4 regions of the Klenkia sp. AC732 genome follow, and region 4 is predicted to be linked to each of the others. Evidence: predicted binding sites of a transcription regulator. Region 4 holds the regulator's gene; each other region holds the start of a gene.
What was found. The regulator LexA, encoded in region 4, represses DNA repair genes until DNA is damaged. The targets are predictions, from matches to a motif close to TCGAACANNTGTTCGA.

Region 1: a site for LexA is predicted at 2,212-2,227, ahead of AC0IVP_RS13530 (HNH endonuclease signature motif containing protein). Genes of this name have one in related genera too.
Region 2: a site for LexA is predicted at 3,353-3,368, ahead of AC0IVP_RS18710 (DUF6504 family protein). Genes of this name have one in related genera too.
Region 3: a site for LexA is predicted at 2,843-2,858, ahead of AC0IVP_RS05125 (HNH endonuclease signature motif containing protein). Genes of this name have one in related genera too.

What each region holds. Positions count from the first base shown of each region.
Region 1 is NZ_CEEDOS010000025.1:62,439-68,209, forward strand. It holds gene AC0IVP_RS13510 (putative bifunctional diguanylate cyclase/phosphodiesterase) at 1-175, opposite strand, end outside; gene AC0IVP_RS13515 (NUDIX domain-containing protein) at 317-847, shown strand; gene AC0IVP_RS13520 (GNAT family N-acetyltransferase) at 857-1,522, opposite strand; gene AC0IVP_RS13525 (DnaJ family domain-containing protein) at 1,586-2,062, opposite strand; gene AC0IVP_RS13530 (HNH endonuclease signature motif containing protein) at 2,245-3,663, shown strand; gene AC0IVP_RS13535 (phosphotransferase enzyme family protein) at 3,677-4,486, shown strand; gene AC0IVP_RS13540 (acyl-CoA dehydrogenase family protein) at 4,494-5,771, opposite strand, start outside.
Region 2 is NZ_CEEDOS010000047.1:8,820-14,590, reverse strand. It holds gene AC0IVP_RS18720 (DNA polymerase III subunit alpha) at 1-2,419, opposite strand, end outside; gene AC0IVP_RS18715 (SAV_6107 family HEPN domain-containing protein) at 2,466-2,972, opposite strand; gene AC0IVP_RS18710 (DUF6504 family protein) at 2,972-3,304, opposite strand; gene AC0IVP_RS18705 (hemerythrin domain-containing protein) at 3,421-4,077, shown strand; gene AC0IVP_RS18700 (class I SAM-dependent DNA methyltransferase) at 4,180-4,911, shown strand; gene AC0IVP_RS18695 (peptide MFS transporter) at 5,017-5,771, shown strand, end outside.
Region 3 is NZ_CEEDOS010000007.1:113,845-119,615, reverse strand. It holds gene AC0IVP_RS05140 (SDR family NAD(P)-dependent oxidoreductase) at 1-306, opposite strand, end outside; gene AC0IVP_RS05135 (alpha/beta fold hydrolase) at 299-1,156, opposite strand; gene AC0IVP_RS05130 (PucR family transcriptional regulator) at 1,274-2,476, opposite strand; gene AC0IVP_RS05125 (HNH endonuclease signature motif containing protein) at 2,890-4,761, shown strand; gene AC0IVP_RS05120 (bifunctional 3'-5' exonuclease/DNA polymerase) at 4,847-5,771, opposite strand, start outside.
Region 4 is NZ_CEEDOS010000026.1:11,382-17,152, reverse strand. It holds gene AC0IVP_RS13620 (phosphatase PAP2 family protein) at 1-614, shown strand, start outside; gene AC0IVP_RS13615 (hypothetical protein) at 643-1,698, shown strand; gene lexA (transcriptional repressor LexA) at 1,769-2,599, opposite strand; gene AC0IVP_RS13605 (LysM peptidoglycan-binding domain-containing protein) at 2,880-3,431, shown strand; gene nrdR (transcriptional regulator NrdR) at 4,346-4,966, shown strand; gene AC0IVP_RS13595 (vitamin B12-dependent ribonucleotide reductase) at 5,145-5,771, shown strand, end outside.

The DNA of each region.
Region 1 (5,771 bases), on a different contig from region 4:
CCCCGGTGCGGGAGGGCACCAGTCCCGGGGCGAGCATCCGGCCGCCGTTCTCCCGCCACGACCGGTTGACCGCGAGGATCGTCAGCCCGGCGTCGAGCACCACGGTCGCGGCCGGGACGGCGTCCAGCACCCCTGCCAGGTCGTCGAAGGACCCGTTCCCTGCCAGCCCGCGCATGTCTCGCCCCGTCGTCGGCCGTTTCTGGACCTCACCCAGGACCTTACGGATCAGGATCGTACGTTTGCGCAGCCAGTGGCCGCGTCGTCACCCGAGCGGGTCACCGCGCACACCGTCCGTGCGCCCCGGGAGGATGACCGGGTGCGCACCACGAGCAGTCGCGAGGTCTACCGGAACCCCTGGACGACGGTCCGGGAGGACGTCGTCGAGCTGGCCGACGGGTCCACGAGCGTCTACGGGGTGGTGGAGCGGCCGGACTTCGCGATGGTCGTGCCGGCCGAGCGGGACGGCTTCTGGCTGGTCGAGCAGCACCGCCACCCGGTGGACCGGCGGACCTGGGAGTTCCCGCAGGGCGGCTGGCCGGCGGGCGCCTCGGGCACCGCCGAGGACCTGGCGCGCGCGGAGCTGGCCGAGGAGACCGGGCTGCGGGCCGGGCGCCTGGAGCACCTGGCCCACCTGGACCTGGCGCCGGGGATCATGACCCAGCAGTTCGACGTGTGGCTGGCCACCGACCTGACCCCGGGCCCGACCGCCCGGGAGGCCAGCGAGGCCGACATGGTGCACGCCTTCGTCACCGAGGCCGAGCTGGTGGCCCGGGTCCTCGACGGCCGGTTCACCGACGCGCCGTCCCTGGCGGCCTGGGCCGTCGTCGGGCTGCACCGACGCGGCTGAGCGGTCCGCTCAGCCGCGGCGCGGGGGCCAGCGGCGGGGCTGGCGACGGTGGAAGGCCTGCGGGCGCAGCGGCCGCCAGTCCTCCCGGGAGAGGGCGTACTCGACCTCGCCGTGCTCGGCCCCCGGGATCTGGTCGGGGGACTCCTCGGTGTAGGTGCGGCGCCAGGTCAGGCCGACCTTCTCCATCACCCGCCGGGAGCCGGTGTTGACCGCCATCGTGGTGGCCACGACCTCGTCGACGTCGGTGGCGGTGAAGACGGCGTCCACCAGCGCGCGGGCGCCCTCGGTGGCCAGCCCACGCCCCCAGGCGGAGCGGCGCAGCCGGTAGCCCAGCTCCACGGCGTCGGCGCTGCCGCCGACCATGGGGCGCAGCTCGAACCAGCCGACGAACTCGTCGGTGGCCCGGTCCTCGGCGGCCCAGCAGCCCAGCGGCACCGGGCCGTAGTCGGCCAGCAGCCGGGGCAGGTCCAGGCCGCGGACCCGGGCCGGGGGCACCGGCCGGCCGCCGCCCAGGTGGCGCATGACCTCGGGGTCCCCGTGCAGCGCGACGACGTCGTCCCCGTCCGCGGGGCGGACCGGACGCAGCCGCAGCCGCGGGGTCACCACCGGGGGGACGACGGGCCCCTGTGCGGGGAGCTGCGGGGCGCTGAGACGCCACCGTCCGTCGATCGCCATCACGACCACGCTAGACCGCGACGACGCCGAGAGCCGTGAGCCCGACCAGCGCGTCGTCCTCCGTCACCGGGGTCGGCGGCGCCACCGGGAGACCCGGCGAGGCGGGTCGACCGGTGCCGGTACCGGCTCGGGCTCCGGGGGGCGCGAGGCCCGCCAGGCCTCCACCGCGGGCTCCTCCTCCCGCATCGGGACGACGATCGGCGGCCCGTCCAGCGGCTGCCGCCAGGCCGCCGCCACCCGGTCGTTGAACTCACCGATCGCGGCCCGGACCCGCTCCTCGCTGGTCAGCTCCAGCAGGCGCGCGGGCAGGTCGTCGTACTCCCGGCGCAGCGCCAGGGACGGCGGCAGGAAGTTCGCGTCCGGCTCCTGCCGACGCGCCCAGGACAGCGCCCAGGCGTAGGAGTCCTCCGGCCCGTCCCGGCGCGGCAGCGGCTTGCCCGACAGCGGCAGGTCGGTCAGGTCGCCGCGCTCGGCGGCCGTGCGGATCTGGTGCTCCACCCAGGTCTCGAAGGGCATGCCCTCCGGCTTGCGCTGCGTCACCCGCTCCAGGTTCCCAGCCGAGGGGCGGGACGACCACCTCGCGGGCGTGACCCCCGCCGCCCGACGACGCGCACACGTCCGCCCGACCTCCGGACAGGCCGCTGAGCTGCACGTTCACCCTTGTCGACCGACCGCCGAAGCGGTACGATTCGTACACACGTTCGAGTCGACGAGGAGGTGGCATGGGTCTGGACGAGGGTCCCGGCGTCACGCGCACGGCCGCCCCCGACGTCTGGCAGCCGTGGGGTGAGGACGATGTGGCGCTGGCCGAGCGGCGAGCGACCGAGCGGGCGGCCGCCCGCGACGCAGCCCGGCAGCTGTCGCTCGAGCTCCCGGCCGACGTCGCCGCCGTCCTGGCCGGCGCTCTGGGCCTGGTGGACCCTGAGCCACCGGCCGGTGGTCCCGCCCTGCAGGCGCCGGCGCTGCTCGCCCGGGTGCGCGGGCTCACCAGGTCGCAGAGCGTCATCGACACCGCCCGGGCCCGGGCCGTGCGTGCCGCCGAGTGCGCCCAGGCCGCCGAGTTCGACGGCCACCGGTCGATGGCCGCCTGGCAGGTCGGCCACCTCAACGTCTCACCGGCCACCGCGGCGCGCACCGTCCGGGCCGGCCGCACCCTGGAACGGCTGGCGGAGTGGGCCGCGGCCGCCGCGGAGGGCCGGGTCACCCCCGACCAGACCGCGGTCGTCGCCGCGGTGGCCACGCCCGCCCGGCTGTCGGCCGCGGAGGCCATGGGCGCCGACGTCACCGCGGTCGAGCGCACCCTGCTCGGGACCGCCACCGGCACCGCACCAGGAACGCTCACCGCCGTCACCAGGCGGCTGCTCGACTGGATCGACCCGGACGGCCCCGAGCCCGACCCCACCCGGCAGCGCGAGCTGCACCTGACCCCCTCGCCCGGCGGCGGCGGCAGCATCCACGGCCGCCTGGACGCCCTCGGCTTCGAGAAGGTGGCCACCGTGCTGACCGCCTTCCAGCAGGCCGGCCGGGTCGCCGACGACGACCGCAGCCACGCCCAGCAGATGGGCGACGCCCTCGTCCAGCTGGCCGACGTCCAGCTCGCGTGCAGCGACGACGTCCCGGTGCTGCGCAAGCACCGCGCCCAGGTCGCCGCCACCGTCTCCGCCGAGAACCTGCTCGACACCGACCTGGTCCGCGACGCCGCCCGGCTCGGCTCCGGGCAGACGGTGTCGAACACCGTCGTCCAGCAGCTGTCCTGCGACTCGATCGTCACCCGGGTCCTCTTCGGACCCGACGGGATGCCGCTGAACGTGGGACGGGCCCAGCGCCTGGTGCCCGCGCACATCCGGAAGGCGGCCGAGGCCCGCGACGGCGGCTGCGTCTTCGCCGGCTGCGACGCACCCACCTGGTGGTGCGACGCCCACCACGTGCGCGAGTGGGTGGCCGACCACGGGGAGACATCGGTCGAGAACACCGCGTTGCTGTGCGAGCGGCACCACACCAAGGTGCACCACGGGTTCTCCGTCACCTGGGACCCCGACGACCACCGATGGCGGACCCGCCGCGAGGGCGGGAGCGAGATCGTCGTCGGGTGGCCCGACAGGACCGACCCCCACGAGTGGTCACCTCCTCCCGGGAGCTGACTACGGTCGCGCCGTGGAGTACCCGGACGAGGAGACGCTGTCCCGAGGCGGCATCACCCACGTCGTCCGGGTGGGACAGACCGTCCGCCGACCCGAGCGGCCGTCCACCGCGACCGTGCAGGCCTACCTCAGGCACGTCCGGAGCCGGGGGTTCACCGCCTGCCCCGAACCGCTGGGTCACGACGACCAGGGCCGCGAGGTCCTGAGCTTCGTCGCCGGAGACGTCCCGGTCGACCCGCTGCCCGCACACGCCACGACCACGGGGACGCTGCAGGCCCTGGCGGTCCTGGTCCGCCGGCTGCACGACGCGGCCGACGGGTGGCAGCCCCCGGCCGACGCCGTCTGGGGCAGCATCCCGGGCGTGCGACCGGCGGGCGTCGTCCCGCTGTTCGACCGGGCCGAGCTGGTCTCCCACATGGACTACTGCCCCGGCAACGTCGTCTTCACCGGGGACCGCCCGACCGCGCTCATCGACTTCGACCTGGCCCGGCCCACCACGCGGGTGGCCGACATCGCCAACGCGCTCTCCTGGTGGGCCCCGTTGGCCGACCCCCGCGACCGGGCGCCCTCCCTCGTCGAAGCAGACGTGCCCACCCGGGTCCGCGCCTTCGCCGACTCCTACGGGATGACGGGTGAGCAACGCACCCAGCTGGTCCCGCTGGCTCGCCGCGCAGTCGCCAACAGGGCCCTCACCTCCCAGGCGGCCGCCGCGGTCGACCCGGTGTTCCGCCGGTGGTGGGACGAGGGCCTGCGGGACCGGCTGCCCCGGACCACCGCCTGGCTGGCCGCCGAGTCCGCGGCGCTGCAGGACGCGCTGGGCTGACCCGGGCTCAGGCCGGGGCGACCACCGCGCGGTCCACGATCTCCGCGACCGCCGTCCCGGCGGGCAGCGTGCCCAGCACCGAGCCCCAGTCGCCGCCCAGGCGGGTGGCGCAGAACGCGTCGGCGACGGAGCCGGGGGCGTGCTGCAGCAGCAGCGAGCCCTGCAGGCACTGGGCCAGCAGGCCGGCGATCCGGCGGGCGCGCACCTCCATCTGCTCGTGGTCGGCGAGCTCGGCGTGCAACCGGGCGACCGCGGCGTCGTACCGGTCGTCCGCGCCGACGGCGGCCTCCACCTCGGCCAGCACCGCGGCGGCGGACTCCGAGCGGCGGTCCATCGCGCGCAGCACGTCCAGCGCGATGACGTTGCCCGAGCCCTCCCAGATCGAGTTCAGCGGCGCCTGCCGGTACAGCCGCGGCATCAGCGACTCCTCCACGTAGCCGTTGCCACCCAGCACCTCCAGGGCCTCCGCGACGACGCCGGGGGTGCGCTTGCAGACGAAGAACTTCGCCGCCGCCCCGGCCAGCCGCAGGAAGTCGGTCTCCCCGGCGTCCTGCGCAGCAGCCAGCCGGACCGCCAGCGCCGTCGCGGCCTCGCTCTCCACCGCCAGGTCGGCCAGCACGTTCTGCATCAGCGGCTGGTCCACCAGCCGGGCACCGAACGCCGACCGGTGCCGGGCGTGGTGCAGCGCCTGGGTCAGCGACGCCCGCACCGTGGCCGCCGAGCCGAGCACGCAGTCCAACCGGGTCGTGTTGACCATCTCCAGGATCGCCGGCACCCCCCGACCGGGCTCCCCCAGCAGCCAGCCGGTCGTGCCGGCGAACTCGACCTCGCTGCTGGCGTTGGACCGGTCGCCCAGCTTGTCCTTGAGCCGCTGCAGCCGGAACACGTTGCGGTCGCCGTCGGGCAGCATCCGCGGCACCAGGAAGCAGGACACGCCCTCCTCCAGCTGCCCGAGCACCAGGAAGACGTCGCTCATCGGCGCCGAGGTGAACCACTTGTGCCCGGTCAGGGAGTAGGTGCCGTCGCTGTTGGCGACCGCGCGGGTGGTGTTGACCCGGACGTCGGAGCCGCCTTGCTTCTCCGTCATCCCCATCCCGGCCACCAGGCCCGCCTTCAGCCGGGGGTCGACCAGCCCGGGCTCGTAGGCGGTGCTGGTCAGCCCCGCCTCGAACACCGCGGCCAGCTCGGGCGCCCGCCGCACCGCGGGGACGGCGGCGTACGTCATCGTCACCGGGCAGCCGTGCCCCATGTCGACCTGGGTCCAGCCCAGGTAGCCCACCGCGCG
Region 2 (5,771 bases), on a different contig from region 4:
CGTCGTGGTCGAAGCCCTCGGCCAGCGCCCGGGGCATGAACCAGGCCCGCACCTCGGGGTGGGCGTCCTTCTCCCCCAGCGCCCGCCGCACCTCATCGGCGCTGGCCAGGTCGCAACCGGTCATCTCCGCGACGATCCGCAGCACCTGCTCGTGGAAGACCACCACCCCGGCGGTCTCCTCCAGTGCGGGCTGCAGCCGCGGGTGCAGGTAGACCGGGTCCCGCCAGCCGTTCTTGGCCATCAGGAACGGGGTCACCATGTCGCTCTTGACCGGCCCGGGCCGGAACAGCGAGATGTCGATGACGATGTCCTCGAAGGTCCGCGGCCCGAACTTGCCCACCAGCTCCCGCTGGCCCGGGGACTCGATCTGGAACATGCCCAGCGTGCGGGTGCTGCGGATCAGCTCGAAGGTCGTCGGGTCGTCGCGCGGGACCGCGTCGATGTCGACCTGCACGCCCTCGACCCGGGCCACCTCGTCCATGGCGTGCGCGATGGAGGACTGCATCCGGATGCCCAGCAGGTCCAGCTTGAGCAGCCCCAGCTCCTCCACGTCGTCCTTGTCGAACTGGCTCATCGGGTAGCCCAGGTAGCTCTGCTCGACCGGGGTGCGGTCCAGCAGGGTGGCGTCGGACAGCAGCACCCCGCACGGGTGCAGCGCGATGTGCCGGGGCAACCCGTCGAGCCGGGCGACCAGGTCGAAGACCAGGTCGAGGTCTCCGCTGCCCCCCGACCGCTTGGACCCCATCCGGCTGGCCCGCAGCTCCGGCAGGTCGCGCAGCGCGGCGTGCACCTGGTTGGCCCGGATGTGCGGGAAGGCCTTGGCGATGGCGTCGATCTCGGCCGGCGGCAGCCCCAGCGCGGCGCCGACGTCACGGATGGCGTGCCGGACCCGGTAGGTGTCCATCATCGAGATGCAGCTGACCCGGTCGGCCCCGAACCGGTCGATGACGGCGTCGTAGACCTCCATCCGCCGGGCGGACTCCACGTCGATGTCCACGTCGGGCAGCTGGTGCCGCAGCGGGGACAGGAAGCGCTCCATCAGCAGGCCGTAGCGGATCGGGTCGACGTCGGAGATGCCCAGCAGGTAGGTGACCAGGCTGCCGGCGCCGGACCCGCGGGCGGCGGCCCGGACCCGCAGGCCCTTGATCAGCTCGACCACGTCGGCGACGGTGAGGAAGTAGGAGGGGTAGCCCAGCTGGTCGATGACCCCGAGCTCGTCGTCCAGCCGTTCCCGGACCAGCGCGGAGTCGTGCATGCCGCGCCGCCCGATGCCGGCCTCGCAGCGGGCCCGCAGCACCTGGGAGGGCCCCATGCCGCGCTCGGCAGGGGTGGTGACGACGTCCAGCTCGGGGTAGCGGACGGTGCCGATGCCCAGGTCGGCGCGCACGTCGACGACGCACTGCTCGGCCACCCGGGCGGTGGTCTCCAGCAGTCGCAGCCCCGCGTCCCGGTCGGGGCCGACCAGGTCCTCGACGACCTCGGCCATCTCCTTGCCCGACTTCAGGTGACCCTCGGCGGTGCGCCGGTCGACGTGCCGTTCTCCCAGCGGCACCAGCCGGCGGGTCGCGTCCAGCACGTCGGCCGTGGGGGCGTCGAGGGCGTCGACGTAGCGGACCGCGTTGGTCAGCACGGCCGGCACCCCGGTCTCCGCGGCGAACCGCAGCATCGCCTGGGCGCGCAGCCGGTCGCCGCGACTGCGGTGGTGCACGACCTCCAGGACCAGCTGACCGGGCCCGAAGACCTCCCGCCAGGCGTCCAGCCGGGACCGGGCCAGGTCGGCCCGGCCCTCGATGAGCGCGCGGCCCACCGAGGACCCCGGCCCCAGCACGGCGAGCAGACCGGTGGCGTGCTCGGCGGCCAGCCGCAGCGAGCTCACCGGCTCACCCCGGGTGCCGCCCAGGTGGGTGGCGCTGGTGAGCCGGCACAGCGACCGCCAGCCGGCCCCGTCACGGGCCAGGAAGACGACCCGGGGGTGCCGGGGGTCGACCGCGGCGCCCCCGCGCGCCGGGGACCGGCGGGCACCGGCGGAGGGGTGCCCAGCGCGGTCGGCGGTGTTCGTGGCGCGCCCGCGCAGCGGGCCCGAGGGGCGGGCGGCGGTGGGCGGCACCCGCCCACCGGGGCGACCACCACCACCCGGCCGACCGGAGCCGGACACCGCGTCGGGCACCGACCGCAGACCGGCCGGTTCCCCACCGGCCAGCGGGTCCACGGCGAGGTCGACGCCGAACAGCGGTCGGACGTCGGCCGCCCGGCAGGCCAGCGCGAACTTGACCGCGCCGTAGAGACCGTCCCGGTCGGTGAGCGCGAGCGCGCCCATGCCGTGGTCGGCCGCCCGGGCGACCAGGTCGGCTGGGTGGTTCGCGCCGTGGCGCATCGAGTACCCGGAGGCGACGTGCAGGTGGACGAAGGGGTCGCTCACGCCGACCCCTCCGTACCGTCCGTCGTCCCCGGTCGGGGGACCCCGCTCACGTCGTCCGCAGTCGGGTGACCACGGCCGTGGGGGCCGGGGTCGCGTCTCCTGTCGGCGGGGCCGGGTGGGCAGCCGTGTCGGACACCGGCCGGGCCACGGTGGCCTCGACCACGGCCAGGAAGGCACCGACGTCGCGCACCAGGTCGTCGGCCTCCCGCTCGGTGACCGCGTGCGTCAGCCCGGCCTCGGCCGCGGCCCGCTTGGCCGCACCGGCGGCGAAGAACGAGGCCCACTCCCCCAGCTCCGGGGCGACCTGCCCGATCAGCACCCAGGCGCTGCGCGGCCGGCGGCGCCCGGACTCGGGACGGGTGCGGGCGGCCAGCACCGCCGCCGCGGCACGCAACGCGGCCAGGTGCGCGGTGGCGTACCGCCAGCCCGCGTCGGGGCAGGCGGCCGCCTCGGCCAGGCCGCGGTGGGCCTGACCCAGCAGCTGGGATGCCGCCGGGGGCAGCGGGGGGACCAGCTCGAGCTGACGGGGCGAGAGCACCCGGACGGCGCCCATCAGTCGTGCACCCGGACGAGCAGCCAGCAGTTCTCGGCCGGTTCCCAGGACAGGTCGAACACCCCGGCGAAGCTCATCCGGGACCGCCCGGCACGCACCGCCTCCACCCGCCACACCTGCCGGGTGGCGACCAGGTCGGCCGAGGCGCCCCCGCCGCCACCGGCGGCCGGCCCGCGCTGCCACCAGGGGGAGGTCTCCACCCAGTGGTCGAGCAGCTCGCCCACCTCGTAGCGGCTCTCCCCGCGCCAGAACTGGACCGGCCCCACGGGTCCCCGCTCGACCTGCACCTGTTCACCGACGCGGCCACCCGCACCGACCAGCACCCGGCTCATGACACACTCCGCTCCCCGCGACGCAACCGGCATCCCCTCGCCAGCTGTTCGAACACGTGTTCGAACAGGGACGAGTAGACCGGAGTGCGGAGGAGGCGTCAAGCCGACCGGCCGGGGTGTGGACGGCGCGCCGCACGACGCGCGGGAGCCACCGACGCGGGCGCCGGGCCCTGTCGCCGCACTCCCGGGACCCCTGCCCTGCTGCCCCATCGACCATCGACCACCGACCGACAGACCGCACCCGGGCACTGTCCAGCGAGCTGCGCGCCGTCCACGGACGCCTGCGCCGCGCGCTGCAGGTCGCCCGGGACCCCCCCGACGAGGGGACGAAGCCCGACGCGGTCGACGACCACCCGACAGGTGCCCCGCCGAGTGCCCCGCCGAGTGCCCCGCCGGACGCCTCACCGGACGCCTCACCAGGGCTCCGTGGGGACCTGCTGCTCTTCTGCCACGGGTCCTGCGCCGCGCTGACCGGCCACCACCGGGGCGAGGACGGCGCGCTGTTCCCCGGGGTCCGGCGCGCCCGACCGGACCTGGCCGGCGTGCTGGACCAGCTGCAGCACGACCACCACCTGATGGACCTGCTGGTCACCGACCTCGAGGCGGCCATGGCCGCCGGCGCACCGCCGGCCCGGCTGCAGATCCACCTGGACGGGCTCGCCGCGATCACCGAGTCGCACTCAGCGTTCGAGGAACGCCACCTCCTGCCCGTCCTGGACGCCCTGCCGGCCCCCGACGCACCCCCGACCACGCTCTTCGGCCCGCTCGCCTGACGTCCGCGCACCGGGCTGCACGGGGTCGGCCCGGTGGACCAGTCCGGGACGGCCTCCGCCACCCGCGCCGGGAACGTCGTACCCCTGCGCCACCCTGCGCGGGTGACCGATCTGGAGACCCGGGTGCGCGCGGCGTACGACACCGTCGCCGACGACTACGCCCGCTTGCTCGCCGACGACCTGGCCGCCCAGCCGTGGGACCGCGAGGTCCTCGCCGCCTTCGCCGCAGCCGTCCGCGACGGACCGCGGGTCCGGCCGGGATCGGGAGCGGGGCCGGGAGCAGGGGCCACGGCAGGGACGGCAGCAGGGATCGCAGCAGGGGTCGCGGCAGGGGTCGCGGCCCGCCCGGTGCTGGACGCCGGGTGCGGTCCGGGCCGGGTGACCGCCCACCTGCAGGCCCTCGGGCTCGACGCCCACGGCCTGGACCTCTCCCCCGGCATGGTCGCGGTCGCCCGGCGGGCCCACCCGGAGCTGCGCTTCGGCGTCGGCACCCTGACCGCCCTGCCGGGCCCGGACGCGTCGCTGGCCGGCGCGCTGGCCTGGTACTCCCTCATCCACGTCGCCCCGCCCGACCGGGCCGGGGTGCTCGCCGGGCTGCGCCGGGTGCTGGTGCCCGGCGGCCACCTGGTGATCGCCTGCCAGGCGGGCACCGAGCACGTCCGCCGGGACCGCGCCTACGGCCACCCGGTCGACCTGGAGCTGTGGCGACTGGACCCGGACGAGCTGGCCGACCAGCTGGCCGACGCCGGGTTCGTCGTCCGCCGGCGGTGGGAGCGCCCGGCCACCGGGCCGGAGACCACGCCCCAGGCCGCCCTGCTGGCCTGCGCAGGGTGACCAGCAGGAGTGGAGTGACCAGCAGGAGTGGGGTGACCGGCGGGAGCAGGACGACCACCCGGGGTGGCGTGCGCGGCCACCCGGGCAGGTGGACACTGGTTGCTCGTGACAACCACAGTCCCGGGACGGGCCATCGAGGAGAAGACGTTCGTCGGGCAACCGCGCGGCCTGGCACACCTGTTCGGCGTGGAGATGTGGGAGCGGTTCAGCTTCTACGGGATGCAGGCGATCCTGCTGTACTACCTCTCCTACTCCGTCCGCGACGGCGGCCTGGGCATCGACACCTCGACCGCGGCCAGCATCGTGGGCGCCTACGGCGGGACCGTCTACCTCTCGACCATCGTCGGGGGCTGGGTGGCCGACCGGCTGCTGGGCCCCGAGCGGGTGCTCTTCTGGTCCGCGGTCGTGGTGATGGTCGGCCACCTGGCGCTGTCGGTGGTGCCCGGACCGGGCGGCGTCGGCACCGGCCTGGTGCTCATCGCGCTGGGCAGTGGCGGGGTGAAGGCGACCGCCACGACGCTGGTCGGGCTGCTCTACAGCGCCGACGACGTCCGCCGGGACGCCGGGTTCTCGCTGTTCTACCTCGGCATCAACGTGGGGGCGCTGGTCGGGCCGCTGCTCACCGGGCTGGCCCAGTCGACCATCGGGTTCCACCTGGGCTTCGGGCTGGCCGCGATCGGCATGGCCGCCGGCCTGGCCCAGTACGCCTGGGGGCGGCGCGGCCTGGCCGGCACCGGCCGGGAGGTGCCCTCGCCGCTGCCCGCGGCCGAGCGCGGCCGGTGGCTCGCCGGGCTGGTGGTCGCCGTCCTGGCGGTGGTCGCGCTGGCCACGACCGGGGTGCTGCGGGCCGAGCGGCTGGC
Region 3 (5,771 bases), on a different contig from region 4:
CACCGTGTTCTGCACGACGTCCAGCCGGCCGTGCTCGTCGATCGCCGCGGCGACCGCGTCCTGCACCTGCTCGCCGTCGGTCACGTCGGCGACCAGTGCCAGTGCCTCCCCGCCCTCGGCCCGGACGACGTCCACCGTGCGTCCGGCGGCCGCGACGTCCCGGTCGACGACGACGACCCGGGCACCGTGCCGGGCGAACGTGGTGGCGGTGGCTGCCCCGATGCTGGTGACGCCGTCCGGGCCGCCGGTGTTCAGCCCACCGCCGAAGACGATCGCGACCTTGCCGGCCAGCCGCCCGTCAGCCACGGGGGCCGGGGGTGCCGGCGATGAAGTCCAACAGCACACGGGTGAAGTGCGCCGGGCCCTCGTAGAACGGGAAGTGCGAGCCGCCCTCGTCGGCGCCGAAGGTCCGCAACCGTGCGCCGGGGACGTGCTCGGCGGTCCACTGCTGGGACGCCGGCGCGACGTGGCTGACCTCCCCGGCCACCACCAGCGTGGGGACGTCGATGCGCGGCAGCACGTCCCGCCAGTCCTGCATGGCGTGGTCCAGCAGCAGCCGGGCGCCCCACGGGCCGGGCATCTGCATGTTCTCCCCGAACAGGAACGCCAGGTCGTCCTCGGGCAGCACGTCGGACAGCATCGAGACCAGGAACGCGCGGCGGGTCTCGGTCGCATCGGGCGCACCGACCGCACCGACGAACCCCTCGGTGCTCGGGAAGTCCAGGATCGCGCCGGCTGCGGCACCCTCCTCCGGCGTCATCCAGGGCAGCACGACGCACGCGCTGGGCTGGTCGACGACCACCAGGGAGTCCAGCGCGCCGGTGCCCTGGTTGTCGATGTGGCTCCAGGCCACCGAGGCACCCATCGAGTGCCCGACCAGGTCGTAGGAGCCGATGCCCAGGTGCGCGACGAGCTCGGCGAGGTCGGCGGCCAGCCGGGCGACCCGGGTACCGTGGTCGGGCTTGCCGGAGCGGCCGTGGCCGCGGTGGTCGTAGCTGACGACGCGGTGCTGCGCGGCCAGCGCCGGGACGGCGCGGTCCCAGGTGGCCCTCGACTGCGACCAGCCGTGCAACAGCACCAGGGTGCGCCCGCTGGCCGTGGCACCGGTGTCCCGGAAGTCGATCTCGACGCCGTCGGTGGTGGTGAACGTGGCCATGTCGTGCCTCCTGCCGGGTCGCCGTCGACCCACCGGGTGATCATCGGTCGCCTGTGACGGCGGACACCACGGCCGCGGCGAGCGCGGTGGGCCCCTCACGTGCTCGCTGGCGAGGACTCAGCCGTCCAGCAGCCGCGCGACGGTGAGCCCCAGGTGCAGGCGCAGCCGGGTGCCGCCGTCGTCGAGGTCGGCGCCGGTGAGCTCGCGGACCCGGTCCAGCCGGTGGTGCAGCGTCGTGCGGTGCACCCGCAGGGCGTCGGCGGCTGCCGGGGCGTTGCCGCCGGCGTCCAGCCAGGCGGTGAGGGTGTCGGTCAGCCGGCCCTGTGGGTCCCCGGCGGCCAGCGCGGCCAGCTCCACGGGCAGTGCGGTCTCGTCCCACTCCTCTCGGGGCACCCGCAGCAGCACGCCGGCCACGCCCAGCCCGTCGGCGTCCACCACCGGCCCGGGTGCCAACCGGGGCACCGCGCGGGTGGCCAGCTCGGCCTGTCGGTGCGACGTCCACGCCCGGTCCAGCCCTTCGACGGCGGGGCCGGTGCCGGCGACGCAGCCGAACCGGCCGGCGGCCACCGCGGCCACCTCCGCGACGGCGAGGCCCGCGAGGCCGGCGACCGTGGCGTCCTCCGTCGGGCCGGCGGTCACCAGCAACGCGCTGCCGCCGGCGTCGGTGACGGCCCCGAGGACGGTGCCCGCCGACCGTGAGGTCAGCGCGACCAGGCCGCGCCGGACCGCGGCCCGGCCGTGCTCGGTGTCCGCGGGGGCGACGCCGTCCAGGGCGAGCACGACCGCGCGGACGTGCCGGCCCGTGGGCAGCGCACCGGTCCGGGCCAGCTCGGCCCGCGCCGCCGTCCGGGCGGCCGGGTCGCGGCCCACCAGCGCGGTGACGACGGCGTCCCGGGCGGCCGTCGCGGCGTCGGCGGCGTGCCGGTCGCCGACCAGCACCGCGGCCAGCTCGCCGGCGGCCGACCCGATCACCGCGACCTCGTCGTCGGCCAGCGCGGACGCCACGTCGATGACCATCAGCAGGCCCAGCAGCTCGCCCTGCCAGCGCAACGGCACGCACCAGCGCGGGTGCATCCCGATCGAGGGCTCCGCCGGGATCCAGCCCGCCTGACGCCAGGACGCGACCCCGGAACCCAGCACGTGCGCCACGGCCGCGGGCCCGGCGTCGCGCTGCAGCACCGCGCGCACCCGGACGTCGTCCTCGTCGCCGAAGTGCCGGCTGGTGACCAGCATCCGGACCTGCGGGTCGTCGACGACCACCGAGCGCTGCAGCCGCTCGGCCAGCGCGTCGACCAGCTGCTGGACCCGGTCGGACGGCACCCGCGCAGCCTAGGGCCGGGCTGTCTCTGCCCCCGTCCCGTGCAGTCCGGCGGCCGGGCTCTGCGACCGGGGGCGCGTTCGGCGGGCCACCCTGTCGCCCCGTCCACCCGGGTCCGCGATCCACCTGCGCCGTCCCGCAGTCCTGCCCGGACGACTCCCGGCGGGAGAGTCGCGTCAGCAGTCGGTCTGGTGTCCCTGGTGATTGCATCCGCCGCCCCGAGCCGGCCTTCTCCGTGGGTGGGCGAACAGGTCGACACGCTGAGGCCGTCCCTCTCCCGCGGCGGAGTGAGCACGGGCGTAGCGGTCGGCTGCCTTCGTCCTGAGCTGCACGTTTGCCTTGTCCGGACGCGACAGGTGCGTTAGGGTTCGTACAGGTGTTCGAACCGAGCGCGAGGTGGGACGTGGAGCAGGTCGTGACCAGGACGCGGTTCGGCGTCTCCCTCGGTGTCAGGCAGGTCGAGGTGTTCACCTCAGCTGCTGCCCGGGCCACCGTGCTGGAGGCCGAGCGGGTCGCCCAGGTGGCTGCGGGGCTCCTGCCGGCCGACGTCAGCGTCCGGCCCACCCGCCTGGCGGAGCTGCTGGTCACCGGACGCAGCGACCGCGCCGCGGTGCACGCCGTCCTGCGCGACGTGGCCGAGGCCCAGGCCCAGCTGCACGCGCTGCAGGCAGCAGCTGTCTCCCGGCTCGCCGCCCTGCAGCCGACCCAGGAACGCCTGCCCGGTGCCCGCGCCGACGACCCGTCCACCCCGGACCGGCCGGACGACTGGGTGGCCGACGAGGTCGCTGTGGTGCTGGGCATCAGCGTCGGGTCCGCCTCGGCGCTGGTGGACGAGCAGCGGGTGCTCGCCGAGCAGCTGCCGCGGGTGTGGGCCGCCCTGGCGGACGGGGAGATCGACGTCCGGCGGTGCCAGGTGCTGGTCGACGCCCTCGGCCACCGCAAGCGCTCCGCGGGCGGCGGGATGGACGACGACGTCGTCGACCACGTGGCGGCCCTGGGCCTCGCCTGGATCGGCGAGGGCCTGGGCCCGACCCCACTCGCAGACCGGGTGGCCGGGGCGCTGATCGCCGCGGACCCGGCGGAGGCCGCACGGCGGGCCGAGCGCCGCCGGCGGAAGCAGAACGTGACGACGGCGGGGTCCGGGGACGGCCTCGCGGGACTGCGGGCCGACCTGCTGGACGCCGCCGACGCCGCCGCGATGCAGTCCGTGGTCGACGCCATGGCCGCGGTGATGCGGAAGGGCGGTGACCGCCGCCCGATCGGGCAGCTCCGCGTGGACGCGCTGCGCCAGCTGCTGACTCGGCCCTGGGAGACGCTCCCCGAGGACGTGGCCCGCGCCAGCTGGCAGCTGCGCCTGCGGGTGGACCTGGCCGACCTCCACGACCACCGCGACGACCACCCCGACCACCTGGCTCCCGTCCTGACCGCGGGAGCTGCCGCACCGGTGGGTCCGGCGCCGTGCGCTGCGGGGGCCGAGGCCCTGGACGCAGTCGCGGCTGCGCGAGGGCCACGGACGCCGGGGACGGCGTCGATCGGTGGACTGAGCGTCGGTCCGGTCGCGGTGGCCGAGCTGCTGGCTCGGTCCGGTGCCCTGGCCGGTCACCGCACCGGCGGACGGGTCGACGGGGGTCAGGTCTGGTTCGAGGTCGTCGACAGCGCCGGCCGGTTGCGGGCGGTCGCGTCACCGTCCGAGGCGCGTTCCGCACACCGTCGTGGCGCGGGACTGGGTCCACCGCCCGAGGTCCAGGGGTACGTGCCGAGTGCCGCGCAGGTCCGTTTCGTCAAGGCCCGCGACCAGCACTGCCGCTTCCCCGGCTGCCACCGACCAGCCGACCTCGTCGACCTCGACCACGTCGTCCCACGCGACCACCACGACCCCGGGGCCGGCGGACCGACGTGCGTCACGAACCTGGCCTGCCTCTGCCGCCGGCACCACCGGCTCAAGACCCACGCTCCGGGCTGGGCGTTCGCCATGGACGCCGACGGGACCCTGCACGTCACCCCGCCCGGCGGACGGACCCGCACCACCCGGCCCGTGGCCGTCGCCGAGGCGCACGTGGCGGCCGGCACCCAGCCGGACACGTTCACCGAGCTGTTCGGCCGCACCCCCCGGCAGTACCGCACCCCCACTCCCGAGGAGCGTGCCCGCCGTCGGGCCACCGCCGCGGAGCGCGCCGGCGTCGCGGCCGAGATCAGCGCCGAACTCGAGGTGGCGAGAGCTCGCCGGGCGGCTCAGGGGCGGGAGGTCGCAGGGGTTGCGCCGGTCCACGACGAGCCGCCGTTCTGAGCCCTGGCGGCGGCGCGTGCCGCGTCCACGCCCCGTCGCCCTCCTGAGACCGGGGCCGGATCAGGGACCAGCTGCCGCGCCGGGATCAGTCGGCCCGGACGTCGGTGTCCGGGACCTCTGCCGGCAGGTTCCCGTCCTCCGCTGCCGGGTCGAGGGGGGCGTCCGCGTCGGCCCACGAGCGGACCACCGCGACGTCGAGCGGGAAGTCCACCGGGAACGATCCGAACAGCAGCCGGCCCGCCTCCACCGCGGCGGCCCGCACCACCTCGGCAACGTCGTCGGCCAGCGCGGCCGGGGTGTGCACCACGACCTCGTCGTGCAGGAAGAAGACCAGGTGCGGGCGGTCGGTCAGCAGGCCATCGCCCAGCCGCCACAGCCGGTTGCGCAGGTCGGCCAGCCAGCACGACGCCCACTCGGCACCGGTGCCCTGCACGACGAAGTTCCGGGTGAACCGGCCCCAGGCCCGCCGCCGGGAGTCCGCCGCACGCCCGGTCGCCGGGTCGTCGGCGTCCCCCCGGGACCACGGGCCCGGACGGGGTGAACCCCGGCCCAGCAGCGTCGACACCACCTCGCCGCGCTCACCGGCCCGGGCGGCCTGCTCCACCAACCCCACTGCGGCCGGGTAGCGGCGGGTCAGCCGCGGCAGCATGGCCCCGCTCTCCCCGCGGGTGCCGCCGTACATGGCACCCAGGATGCCGAGCTTGGCCTGGGTACGGGTCTCCACAGCGCCGCTGTCGACCATGCCCTGGTAGAGGTCTCGGGCCCGGGCGGCCTCGGCCATCGCGGCGTCCCGGCTCATCCCGGCCAGCACCCGCGGCTCCAGCTGCGCGACGTCGGCGACCACGAACCGCCAGCCCTCGTCGGCGACCGCCGCCGGGCGCAGCTGCACCGGCGCACTGAGCGCACCCCCGCCCTGCGAGGCCCACCGGCCGGTGACCACGCCGGCGGGCAGGAACACCGGCCGGAACCGGCCGTCCCGCACCCAGGCGTCCAGCCACGACCAGCCGTTG
Region 4 (5,771 bases):
TGCTCGTGACGGTCGACCTGCTCGCGCGGGGCACGCTGGAGCGGATGGACCTGCAGGTCTCGGAGGTCGTCAGCTCCTGGGGGCTGCGTGACTCGGTCCTCTACTGGCCGGTGTGGGTCCTCACCCAGGCCGGCGGGCGGGTCACCATCCTGCTCGTCCTCGCCGTGCTGGTGGGGTGGACCTGCATCCGGCAGCGGACGATCGTCCCGCTGCTCCGGGTGCTGGTCGCGCTGGCCCTGCTGACCGCGGTGGTCTACGCCTTCAAGTTCGGCACCGGCCGCACCGCCCCGGCCTACCCGGGGTCCTTCTTCCACCGCGACGGCGCCTCGTACCCCTCGGGGCACGTCGCCAACGCCGTCCTGATGTGGGGCGTGGCCCGGTGGCAGGCGGTCGAGTCCGGTCTCCCCGCAGCGGTCCAGCGTGGCCTCTGGGTGCTCAGCGTCTTCGGTCCCGTTGTGACGGGTGTGGCCATGGTGGCCCTTGACTTCCACTGGGTCACCGATGCCGTGGTCGGGGCGGCTGTGGGCCTCGTCCTGCTGGGCGTGGTGCACGCACTCGACGCAATCGTCCTGTCACGCTTCGTACGTGCCCGAGCCGGTCGACCGACTGTCTGAGGCCCCCGTCCGCCGGTCGAGGGCCCTGGTGGCGACCCTCGCGGCCGCCGGCCTCCTGCTCGGCCCCTTCCTCCCCGGGTCCTTCCTCTCCCCGGGGCTGGCCCAGGCGCCCGGCGAGGTCGTCACCGCCGCCGCCGAGGAGACCGTCGCGCCCTACGGCGAGCCGACGACACCGTGTTCGGTGACCGATGCGCGCCTGCCGGAGATCTCCGGGCTGGCCACCTCCGGTGACACGACGCTGGCGATGAACGACGGCGGGGACGCCGTCACCGTGTACGTGCTGGACGCCGCCTGCGCGGTCGTCGCCGAGCGCACGGCCGCCGTGGACCCCTACGACCCCGAGGACATGGCGCTCGCCGCCGACGGGACCGTCTGGATCGCCGACACCGGCGACAACCGGGCCACCCGGGAGACCGTCGCGCTGATCGCGCTGCGCCCCGACGGTGCCGCGGAGGTCTTCAGGCTCTCCTACCCCGACGGCGCGCACGACTCCGAGGCGCTGCTCCTCGCCCCCGACGGCACCCCCTACCTGGTGACCAAGGAGGTGCTGGGCAGCAGTGGCGTCTACCGCCCCGCCACGGCCCTCGACGCCGGCACTACCGTCGCGCTGGAGCGGGTCGGGGACCTGACGCTGGAGCTGACCGGCACGTCGGGCGGCCCGGTGGGCCGCGCCGGGCAGCTGATGGTGACCGGCGGCGCGGTCAGTGCCGACGGCGCCGCTGTGGCGGTGCGCACCTACACCGACGCGCTGGTCTGGCCCCTGGCCGGTTCCGACGTCGCAGGCGCCCTGGCGACGCCGCCGGCCCGGGTCGCGCTGCCGGACTCCCCGCAGGGCGAAGCCGTCACGTTCGCGGCCGACGGGCGCAGTCTCGTGGTCTCCGGCGAGGGGCTCCCGGCCGCGGTGACCGTCGTCCCGGCTGTGGGCGCGCTCGCTCCGGCTGCAGCCACCGGCCCGGCAGCCGTCTCCGCGCAGACCCTGACCGAGGACGGCAGCACCGGCCTGTCGCCCTGGACGGCCGGGCTCATCGCAGCGGTCGCCGCGGCGGTGCTGGTCTGGACGACGGGCAAGCTCCGCCGCCGTTGACCTCCTGGGCCACGGGGCGGACGCCGGTCGAGGCGCCCGACCCGAGGCCGGTGGGGGTGCTCCAGCTGCCTCAGACGCGACGCAGGACGGTCACCACACGGCCCAGGACCGTGGCGTCGTCCCCCGGGATGGGCTCGAAGGCCGGGTTGTGCGGCATCAGCCACACGTGGCCGTCGCGCCGCTTGTAGGTCTTGACGGTCGCCTCACCGTCGATCATCGCAGCGACGATCTCGCCGTTCTCGGCCGTGGCCTGCTGGCGGACGACGACCCAGTCGCCGTCGCAGATGGCGGCCTCGATCATCGACTCGCCGGTGACCTTGAGCATGAAGAGCGTGCCCTCGCCGACGAGCTCCTTGGGGAGCGGGAAGACGTCCTCCACGGCCTGCTCGGCCAGCACCGGGCCACCGGCGGCGATCCGGCCGACGAGGGGGACGTAGGTCGGCACCGGGGCGCTGGGGTCGTCGACGCCGCTGCCGGCGCCCGCCCCGGCGAGCGCGGCGGGGGAGGAGTCGGCGTCGGGGTGGTCCCCGGGCAGCCGGACGTCCAGGGCGCGCGGCCGGTTGGGGTCCCGGCGCAGCCAGCCCTTCTTCTGCAGGACCGAGAGCTGGTGGGCCACCGAGGACGCCGAGGACAGGCCCACGGCCTCCCCGATCTCGCGCACGGAGGGCGGGTAGCCGCGACGCTCGATCGAGTCGCGGATGACCTCCAGGACGCGGCGCTGACGCTGGGTCAGGCCGTCGCCGGCCTCGCTGCGGTCGGGGAACTCCCGCACCGACGCGCCGGTCGCCTCCTCGGCGGCCCCGGTGGTGGCCGGCGTGCGGGCCGCCTTGGCCCGCCGCGTCGCCGTCGACCGCTTGGTCGTCGCCGTGCCGCCGTCGCCCGGTGTGCCCTCGACCGCCACGTGTCCTCCTCGCCGGCTGCGTCCCCGCAGCTCTCTGGCCGACGGCCGGACACCCGTCCTCCGGGCGCTCCCGTGAGGGTCCGCCCGGCGCGACGGTGGCCGTCGTGATCGACACGGACAGTAACCCCCTCGGCGCCGTCGTTCAAACAGGTGTTCGAAGGACACGCCGTGTCCGCTCGATTTTGTCGGACCCCTCGGGTAGACATCGCACAGACGTTCGAATCGAACACCCGTTCGATCACCTCCCCCCGACGTCGGCGACCCACCAGGAGCGATGACGATGGCCACCACGCAGCGCAGCACTCCCTCTCCCCGCGGCAACCACCCGGCCGGCCGCGCCCTGCTCGCCGCGGGGGACCGCCCGGGCGGGGTGCGCGCGGTCGGGTCGGCCCGGGCGGCCGGGGAGTCGCCGGTCGAGCTCCCGGAGCAGGCGGCCCCGGGTGGGGCTCCCGGGACCGGTGAGCGGCTCGCCGAGGTCCTGCCCTTCCCGGTCCGCAGGTCGGACCGCGGGTCCCGGTCGTCGGTCGAGCACGAACCGGTCGCACCCCTGCGACTGACCCGCCGTGGTCGCCGGGTCGTCGCCGGCCTGGTCCTCGTGGGCGGTCTCGGACTGGCGGCCCTGCTGGGTCCGGCCGTCGTCGGACCGCAGGGCCCCGGGCTGGCGCTGGCGGGGGAGAGCAGCGTCGTGGTGCAGCCGGGGGACACCCTGTGGTCGATCGCCAGCGCGATCGCCCCGGACGAGGACCCGCGCGGCGTCGTCGACGCGCTGTGGGCGGCCAACGACCTCGAGGGTGCGGGCCTCGTGCCCGGGCAGGTGCTGCTCGTCCCCTGAGTCCGGCCGGCACCCGCGCGCCGCCCGGTCGGCGCTCCGATCGGGGTTGGAGGAGACGCTGTCACGAGGGCGTGGCCGCGCTGCTCACGAGCCGGGTCCCGGGCCAGGTGAGGCCCCCGGTCACCACCACGTCCTGTCGCCCGCCCTCCCGTGCTCCCGGCTGCCCCACGCTCGCGGCCTGCGCCTCCCTCTGGGAGCACACCTCCACGCGTCCCCGCCACTGGTGCTCGTCCGTCCCGTCGCCGTCCTCGGCCCGGCTCGGGTCCCCGCAGGAGGGCGCTCGGATGGCTGCGATCCAGGCCCCGCTGCTCCGTCCCGCCTCGTTCCGACCCGCCGCGCACCGGCCGCCTCGCTCAGGCCCGCCTCTTTCCGTCACGCCTCGCCCCGCCCCGGCGTGCGCTGTGGCCCGTCGGCCCGGCCCGGCCCTTCCTCCGGGCGTCGGTCTCCTGGTGGTCACACGTGCCGTCCGCCGTGGGCCTCGGGGTCGGTCCCCGGGGCACACCGGCTCGCCTGATGACCGCCCCGGCGCGCGACGCGCCGACGTCCGCCACGGTTCTCGCCAGCCGCGGCGGGGGCTGCTGTCAGGTGCTGTGCGAGCTGCGGTGCAGGTGGGGTCGGGGTGCCTGGCGGGGCGGGTCGACCACAACAGGTAGTGGTGGAAGACGACACGCGCACCAGGGGTTGCACACCAGTAGGGGTGCGGGGCTACTCTCACCACAACATCTAGTAGTTACACAGATGTCGTTCCATCCACAGGGTTGTCCCCAGGAAGCCCCCGGGTTGTCCACCGGATGTCCCCGGGATCGTCCACAGACGCCCCGCGGAGTCGCCCGGGCACGGTGCCACGGCACCTGCCGGAGGACCTGCCCGACACGCCCCCACCGACCCGCCCGGACCCGAGAGGAGACACCGCGATGCGCTGCCCGTTCTGCCACAACCCGGACAGCCGGGTCGTCGACTCCCGGGAGACCGACGAGGGTGCGACGACCCGTCGCCGGCGGTCCTGCCCCGGCTGCGGTCGGCGGTTCACCACCGTCGAGGAGGCCGTCCTCGCCGTCGTCAAGCGCTCGGGGGTGACCGAGCCCTTCAACCGGTCCAAGGTCATCGCGGGTGTGCGACGGGCCTGCCAGGGCCGCCCGGTCGACGAGGACCAGCTCGCCGTGCTGGCCGCCCAGGTCGAGGACGCGGTGCGCTGCACCGGGTCGGCCGAGGTGCCCAGCAACGAGGTGGGCCTGGCGATCCTGCGGCCCCTGCGGGACCTCGACGAGGTCGCCTACCTGCGCTTCGCGAGCGTCTACCGCTCCTTCACCTCCGCGGCGGACTTCGAGAAGGAGATCACCGAGATGCGGCGGGCGCACGCGCTCGCCGCCACCGGGAGCTTCGTGCCCGGCACGGGCCGGCCACGGGCCGTCCCGGACCCCGTCGTGGCAGACCCGGCCGTCGGCACGGACGACCCGGCCGGGACCACCACGCCGTCCGACCGCCCGTCGCCGGAGGCCGCCGCCCCGCCCGGCGCCGGAGGCCCCGGCTCCTGACCGCGCCGGACGTGGACCTCTTCCCCGCCACGTCCGCCCCGGCACCGTCGCCGGGCCAGCACCTGCACGCACGAGACCAGCACCGCAGCGCGCCAGCTCCACCGAAATGTCAGCAGCACCCGCTAGAACACCAGCCCGGGGCCCCGCCCCGGTGCGCCACACGACCCCAGGGGGAGTCTTGACCGAGACCACCGACCGCATCTCGTCCGGCCGCAAGCGTGCGAGCAAGGCGTCCGACCGCAAGGGCCTGAAGATCGCCCGGGTCTTCACCACCGAGGGCGTCCACCCCTACGACGAGGTGACCTGGGAGCGTCGTGACGTCGTCATGACCAACTGGCGCGACGGCTCGATCAACTTCGAGCAGCGCGGCGTCGAGTTCCCGGCCGAGTGGTCGATCAACGCCACCAACATCGTGACCACGAAGTACTTCCGTGGCGCCGTCGGGACCCCGCAGCGGGAGACCAGCCTGCGTCAGCTCATCGACCGGGTCGTGCTCACCTACACCGAGGCCGGCCGCGAGCACGGGTACTTCACGACCGAGTCCGACGCCGAGCTCTTCGAGCACGAGCTGACCTGGATGCTGCTGCACCAGGTGTTCAGCTTCAACTCACCCGTCTGGTTCAACGTGGGCACCTCGAGCCCCCAGCAGGTCAGCGCCTGCTTCATCCTCGCCGTCGACGACACGATGGACTCGATCCTCAACTGGTACCGCGAGGAGGGCCTGATCTTCAAGGGCGGCTCCGGTGCCGGCCTGAACCTCTCCCGCATCCGCTCCTCCCAGGAGCTGCTGTCCTCCGGTGGCACG